One region of the Streptomyces sp. NPDC004629 genome, then DNA from elsewhere that is predicted to be linked to it. Evidence: riboswitches for the same ligand, from Rfam matches in the RefSeq annotation. Region 1 holds a riboswitch; the other holds the start of a gene.

Region 1 (3,355 bases):
GAGACCAGCGTGCCGAGCACCGCCACCGAGGTCCGGGCCGACAGCCCATGACAGGTGTACAGGGCGATCAGCATGATGGCGCTCGATCCGACCACCGCCACGACCAGCGGGTTCGAGCCCTGGAGAATGGCGGGCAGGATGAAGAGGGTCAGCACCAGGAAGCTGATGGCCAGGGAGACCAGCGCCATCACGCCACGCAGCCGGCCCACCACCACGACGACGAGCGCGAAGATGCCGGCGAGCAGCACCAGGGGGAACTTCCGGTTCACGTCGGTGACCGAGTACTGCAGGTCCTTCGGTGCCGACGGCTCGTACGCGACGACGACCTTCTCCCCCTGGTGCAACTGCCGTGACTGGTCCGGCTGGACGATCTCCGTGAACGTACGGCCCTTGTCCTTGCCGGTGTCGACCCGGATCGTGGCCTTTTTGCAGGTGCCGGTTGCCTGCTGCTGTGCGGAGCTGCCCTCGGCGGTGGACGTGTCACCGGTCGGGGTGTCCCCCGAGGCGTTCACCGACTTGCAGCTCACCGCGACGACCTGGGTGACCGTGGCCTGCTGCGTCTGCCGGTCGAAGCCGACCCCGGTGCGCTCGTGCGACGGTGCGCCACCGGGCCAGAGCACCATGAGCCCGACGACGACCGCCGCGGCGAACGGGATGAGGACGGCCGCGATGACCTTGCGCAGATGCTTGGAGACGGGCGCCGCGGGGCCATGACCATGACTGTGCGCGTGGCCATGGCCGTGCCCGTGGCCGTCACCGGAATCGTGGCCCTCGTGGCCGTGTCCGCCGCCCTGTGCGGAGCCCTGCCTGCGCTGTGGCCCGGACGGGGGGTGGGGGGACTGCTGCATCGTGGTCACCGACCGATCATCGCAAGAACGACAGGGGCCCTCTGTTCACCGCGCCCGAATTGACGCTAGCGTGGAGGCACCTTTGCACACGCGGGAGCTCGGAGCACCGGGCTGAGAGGGCGCTGACCTCCGTCTTCGCGATGTTTCACGTGGAACGAGTGATGTTTCACAGGAAGCACCGATGGACGGACACCGCTGCGTCGACCGCCGAACCTGTTACCGGGTAATGCCGGCGTAGGGAGTAGGTCTCATGACCAACAAGGACATACGCACGCCTGCCTCCGCACAGCACGCGGTGAACGGATCCGTCAACGGGCCCGATGGCGCCGATGACGCGGGGGCGGGACGGTCCATCGGCTGGCACAAGGGGTATGTCGCGGGCTCGCGCCCCGATCTGCGGGTGCCGGTCCGTCAGGTGCACCTGACCAACGGGGAGTCGGTGACGCTCTACGACACCTCGGGCCCGTACACCGATCCGCTCGTCGAGACCGACGTCCGCAGGGGCCTGCTGCCGCTGCGCGAGAACTGGATCATCGCCCGTGGTGACACGGAGGAGTACGCGGGCCGCCCCGTCCGCCCCGAGGACGACGGGATCAAGCACACCGCGCCGCGCGGCGGTCTGCGCAACCTGGACGCGGTTTTCCCCGGCCGCCCGCGCCAACCGCGTCGGAGCCGTGACGGCGGGGCGGTCACCCAACTCGCCTATGCGCGGCGGGGCGAGATCACTGCGGAAATGGAGTTCGTGGCGGTCCGGGAGAACGTTTCTCCCGAGGTGGTCCGCGAGGAGATCGCCGCTGGACGGGCCGTGCTGCCCGCCAATGTCAACCACCCGGAGATCGAGCCGATGATCATCGGCAAGCAGTTCCTGGTGAAGGTCAATGCCAACATCGGCAACTCGGCGGTGACGTCCTCCATCGAGGAGGAGGTCGAGAAGATGACCTGGGCGACCCGCTGGGGCGCCGATACGGTCATGGACCTGTCCACCGGTCGCAATATCCACACCACCCGCGAGTGGGTGCTGCGCAACTCCCCCGTGCCCATCGGCACGGTGCCGCTGTACCAGGCACTGGAGAAGGTCGACGGCAGGGCCGAGGAACTGAGCTGGGAGATCTACAAGGACACGGTCATCGAGCAGGCCGAGCAGGGCGTGGACTACATGACGGTCCACGCCGGGGTTCGGCTGCCGTTCGTGCCACTGACCGCGAACCGCAAGACCGGCATCGTCTCGCGCGGCGGATCGATCATGGCCGCCTGGTGCCTGGCGCACCACAAGGAGTCGTTCCTGTACGAGAACTTCGAGGAACTGTGCGAGATCCTCGCCGCCTACGACGTCACGTACTCGCTCGGCGACGGCCTGCGTCCCGGTTCGATCGCGGACGCCAACGACGAGGCGCAGTTCGCGGAACTGCGCACGCTCGGGGAACTCAACCGGATCGCGGGGCGTTTCCATGTACAGACGATGATCGAGGGCCCGGGACACGTCCCGATGCACAAGATCAAGGAGAACATCGACCTTCAGCAGGAGATCTGCGATGAAGCTCCGTTCTATACGCTCGGCCCGCTGACGACGGACGTCGCTCCGGCCTACGACCACATCACCTCCGGCATCGGCGCCGCGATGATCGCCTGGTGGGGCACGGCCATGCTCTGCTACGTCACGCCCAAGGAGCACTTGGGTCTGCCCAACCGGGACGACGTCAAGACCGGCGTCATCACCTACAAGATCGCCGCCCATGCGGCCGACCTCGCCAAGGGGCACCCGGGTGCGCAGGAGTGGGACGACGCGCTGTCCGACGCCCGCTTCGAGTTCCGGTGGGAAGACCAGTTCAACCTCGCCCTGGACCCGGACACGGCACGGGAGTTCCATGACGAGACGCTTCCGGCCGAACCCGCCAAGACGGCCCACTTCTGCTCCATGTGCGGACCGAAGTTCTGCTCGATGAAGATCAGCCACAGCATCACGGAGCGGTTCGGCGGCGACGCGGCCGACGGGGCCTTCCCGGAGGACATCGCCGAGGGAATGCTCCAGAAGTCGAAGGAGTTCGCGGCCGGCGGAAACCGGGTGTACCTGCCGATCGCCGACTGAACGCGGCGTCGTCCCGAACACCAGGAATGTGGCCGGATCACGGCGTTCCCGGCGTCGGGGCGTCTCGGGAGTCGACGGGCTCGACCGGGTGCCCGGCTTGCGCCCCCGCGGGGGCGCAAGCCGGGATCACTCGGGCTGGTGGTCCGGGCCGCCGAAGTCCGGGCTCGTGTAGTCCGGGCTGCTGAAGCTCGGACGTGAGCCCGATGCGGAGCCGTCCTCGGGGCTGCTGAAGCCCGGGCGGCCGTAGCCGAGGCGCGGCATGCGGCTGGTCGGCGCAGGCGGGTGCGTACGCAGGTTCGCCGTCCTGCCGGGTTCCGTCAGCGCGTCCCGCAGGAACGGCAGGATGCCCCGTTCCAGCAGGGCCTCCTGCCAGGCTTCCCGGGCCCGGACCAGCTCCGTGTTCGCCGCCGCGTACGCTCCC
Region 2 (3,355 bases), on a different contig from region 1:
CATCCGGCACGGAGGCGCGCAGGTAGGCATCGGCCACGACCTCACGGGCGGCGCCCAGTTCGATGCCGGAGCCGGCCAGCCAGCCGGTGGCGGGGCGCGCGCCGATGCCGACGACCACGGCGCCCGCGGGCAGCCGCGAGCCGTCGGCGAGCAGCACCGCGCCGGGCTCGACGCTCGCCACGCGCGCGTTGGTGCGCAGTTCGGTGCCGCTGTCCGCGTACCAGGCGGTCATCGGCGCCGCGACCTCGGCCGGGAGCGCGCCCGCGAGCGGGCGGTCGGCGGCCTCGACCACCGTGACCGCGCAGCCCGCCTCGCGGGCCGCCGTGGCGAACTCGGCGCCGATCCAGCCCGCGCCGACGACCACGATGTCGTGCTGCCGGGCGAGCACGGGCCGCAGCCGCTGGGCGTCGTCCAGGGTGCGCAGCAGATGCACACCGGGGACGCCCTCGGCGCCGGGCAGCCGAATCGGTTCGGCGCCGGTGGCGAGGACCAGGACGTCGTACGGCACGGGTCCGGCCGCGGTGTCCAGCTCGTGCTCGCCGGGGCGTACACCAAGTGCCTCGCGGCCCAGTTCGAGATCGATGCCGAGCGCCGCGAAGTCGACCTCGAAGGCGGAGCCCTCGGCCCTGCCGAGCAGCACGGCCTTGGACAGCGGCGGCCGGTCGTAGGGCTGGTGGGGTTCGGCGCCGACCAGGGTGATCGTGCCCCGGTGGCCCTGTTCGCGCAGGGCGACCGCGGTCTGCACCCCGGCCATGCCCGCGCCGACGACGACCACGCGCCGCCCCGGTGCCGGGCTGGGTTGCTGCGTCTGCTCGCTCACGTGATCACCATAGTCAACTGACGATTTGCCAGTCAGGGGGCGTGCTGGGTGACCTGTTGCACAACGGGATCACCGGTGCACGCCGGGGTCCGCGCGACCTGTTCGACCACGCTCGTCCCGCTGCCCGCCTGCGATTCCCACTCCCACGTCTCCGTGAGCCGCACCCGGCCGTCGGGCAGCTCGCCGACGGTCGACACGCAGTGCCCGGAGGACGTGCCGCCATCATGCTTGAGCTGGACGTACCGGAAGTCCAGCCGATCGCCGCGGCGGATGCCGACGAGATACCCGCGCACGATGTCGCCGCCGGCGTACTCGGCCCAGATCTCGCCGTTTTTCTCGTGGTACGTGAACCGGGTGCTGGTACCCACCTGACCTGGGGCCTGGTCCGTGACGGGGGCGAGGACGAGACCGTCGAGCGAGCGGGCCATGAACGGAGGCTCCCTTACTGAGGCGGGCGGCGGCGGGCTAGGGTGGCCACCGTACAAGCACTCGCGGGAGCCCGGACGCACCGGGCTGAGAGGGAGGCTGGCGGCCTCCGACCGTACGAACCTGATCCGGGTCATGCCGGCGAAGGGAGGGGCTGGACGCCCATGTCGTCACGTACGTCGGACGTTCTCGTCATCGGGGGCGGAATCATCGGCCTGGTCACGGCCTGGCGGGCCGCGCAGCGCGGGTTCGCCACCGCCGTCGTGGACCCCGAGCCGGGCGGCGGTGCCGCACAGGTCGCGGCCGGGATGCTGGCCGCGGTCACCGAACTGCACCACGGCGAGCAGACACTGCTCGGCCTGAACCTGGCCTCGGCCCGCCGCTACCCGGACTTCACGGCCGAGCTGACCGAACTGACCGGCCTCGACCTCGGCTACCGCCGGTGCGGAACGCTCGCCGTCGCGCTGGACGCCGACGACCGGGCGCACCTGCGCGACCTGCACGCGTTGCAGCAGCGCTCCGGGCTGGAGTCCGAGTGGCTGTCCGGCCGGGAGTGCCGCCGCCTGGAACCGATGCTCGCGCCCGGCGTGCGGGGCGGGCTGCGGGTGGACGCCGACCACCAGATCGACCCGCGCCGGCTGGCCGCCGCGCTGCTCACGGCGTGCGAACGGGCGGGCGTGGTCCTGCACCGCGCGTGGGCGGAGCGCTGCACGGTGCGCCGGGCCCGGGCCGTCGGGGTGACCACCGCGGACGGCACGGAGCTGGGCGCGGACCGGGTGGTGCTCGCGGCCGGCAGCCTGAGCGGACGGCTGCCGGGCCTGCCGCAGGACGTGCTGCCGCCGGTGCGGCCGGTGAAGGGGCAGGTGCTGCGGCTGACCGTGCCGAAGCGGTACGCGCCGTTCCTGAGCCGCACCGTGCGGGCCGTGGTGCGCGGCAGCCAGGTGTACCTGGTGCCGCGGGAGAACAGCGAGCTGGTCGTCGGGGCGACCAGCGAGGAGCTGGGCTGGGACACCACGGTGACCGCGGGCGGCGTGTACGAGCTGCTGCGGGACGCGCACGAGCTGATACCGGGGATCACCGAGCTGCCGCTGACCGAGACCCGGGCCGGGCTGCGGCCCGGGTCCCCGGACAACGCGCCGCTGCTCGGCCCGACCGCGCTCGACGGGCTGCTCGTGGCCACCGGGCACTATCGCAACGGCGTGCTGCTCACCCCGGTCACCGGGGACGTCATGGCGCACGCCCTCACCACCGGGGACCTCCCCGAGGAGGCCCGTCCCTTCACGCCCGCGCGCTTCGGCGCCCCCGCCCGCACGGAGCAGCCCGCATGATCATCTCTGTCAACGGGGAGCGCCGGGAGATCGCGCCCGGTACGGCTCTCGACACCGTCGTCCAGACCCTCACCACCGCGCCCGGCGGGGTGGCCGCGGCCCTCAACGAAACCGTCGTCCCGCGCGCCCAGTGGCCGTCCACCGCCCTCAGCGAGGGCGACCGCGTCGAAGTCCTCACCGCCGTCCAAGGAGGCTGAGCCATGGCCGACGATCCCTTCGTCCTCGGCGGTACGTCCTTCACGTCCCGGTTGATCATGGGTACGGGCGGTGCGCCCAGCCTCGATGTGCTGGAGCGGGCGCTGGTCGCCTCCGGCACGGAGCTGACGACCGTGGCGATGCGGCGGGTCGACCCCGATGTGCACGGATCCGTGCTGTCGGTGCTGGAACGGCTCGGCATCCGGGTGCTGCCGAACACCGCGGGCTGCTTCACCGCGGGCGAGGCGGTGCTGACCGCACGGCTGGCCCGTGAAGCGCTCGGCACGGATCTGGTCAAGCTGGAGGTGATCGCCGACGAGCGCACCCTGCTGCCGGATCCGATCGAGTTGCTGGACGCGGCGGAGACCCTGGTCGACGACGGGTTCACGGTGCTGCCGTACACGAACGACGACCCCGTGCTGGCGCGGAAGCTGGAGGATGTGGGGTGCGCGGCGGTGATGCCGCTCGGCTCGCCGATCGGTTCGGGGCTCGGTATCCGCAACCCGCACAACTTCCAGCTGATCGTGGAGCACGCGCGTGTACCGGTGATTCTGGACGCGGGTGCCGGTACGGCGTCCGATGTCGC

What was found. Region 1 has a riboswitch for thiamine pyrophosphate ahead of thiC (phosphomethylpyrimidine synthase ThiC). Riboswitches for the same ligand answer to the same signal wherever they lie in the genome.
Region 2: another riboswitch for thiamine pyrophosphate. It lies ahead of thiO (glycine oxidase ThiO); the one in region 1 lies ahead of thiC (phosphomethylpyrimidine synthase ThiC).

What each region holds. Positions count from the first base shown of each region.
Region 1 is NZ_JBIALO010000003.1:181,335-184,689, forward strand. It holds gene ACFYTE_RS06115 (YibE/F family protein) at 1-848, opposite strand, end outside; TPP riboswitch at 929-1,106, shown strand; gene thiC (phosphomethylpyrimidine synthase ThiC) at 1,099-2,934, shown strand; gene ACFYTE_RS06125 (hypothetical protein) at 3,061-3,355, opposite strand, start outside.
Region 2 is NZ_JBIALO010000041.1:59,678-63,032, forward strand. It holds gene ACFYTE_RS37985 (NAD(P)/FAD-dependent oxidoreductase) at 1-820, opposite strand, end outside; gene ACFYTE_RS37990 (hypothetical protein) at 853-1,248, opposite strand; TPP riboswitch at 1,302-1,413, shown strand; gene thiO (glycine oxidase ThiO) at 1,411-2,574, shown strand; gene thiS (sulfur carrier protein ThiS) at 2,571-2,771, shown strand; gene ACFYTE_RS38005 (thiazole synthase) at 2,775-3,355, shown strand, end outside.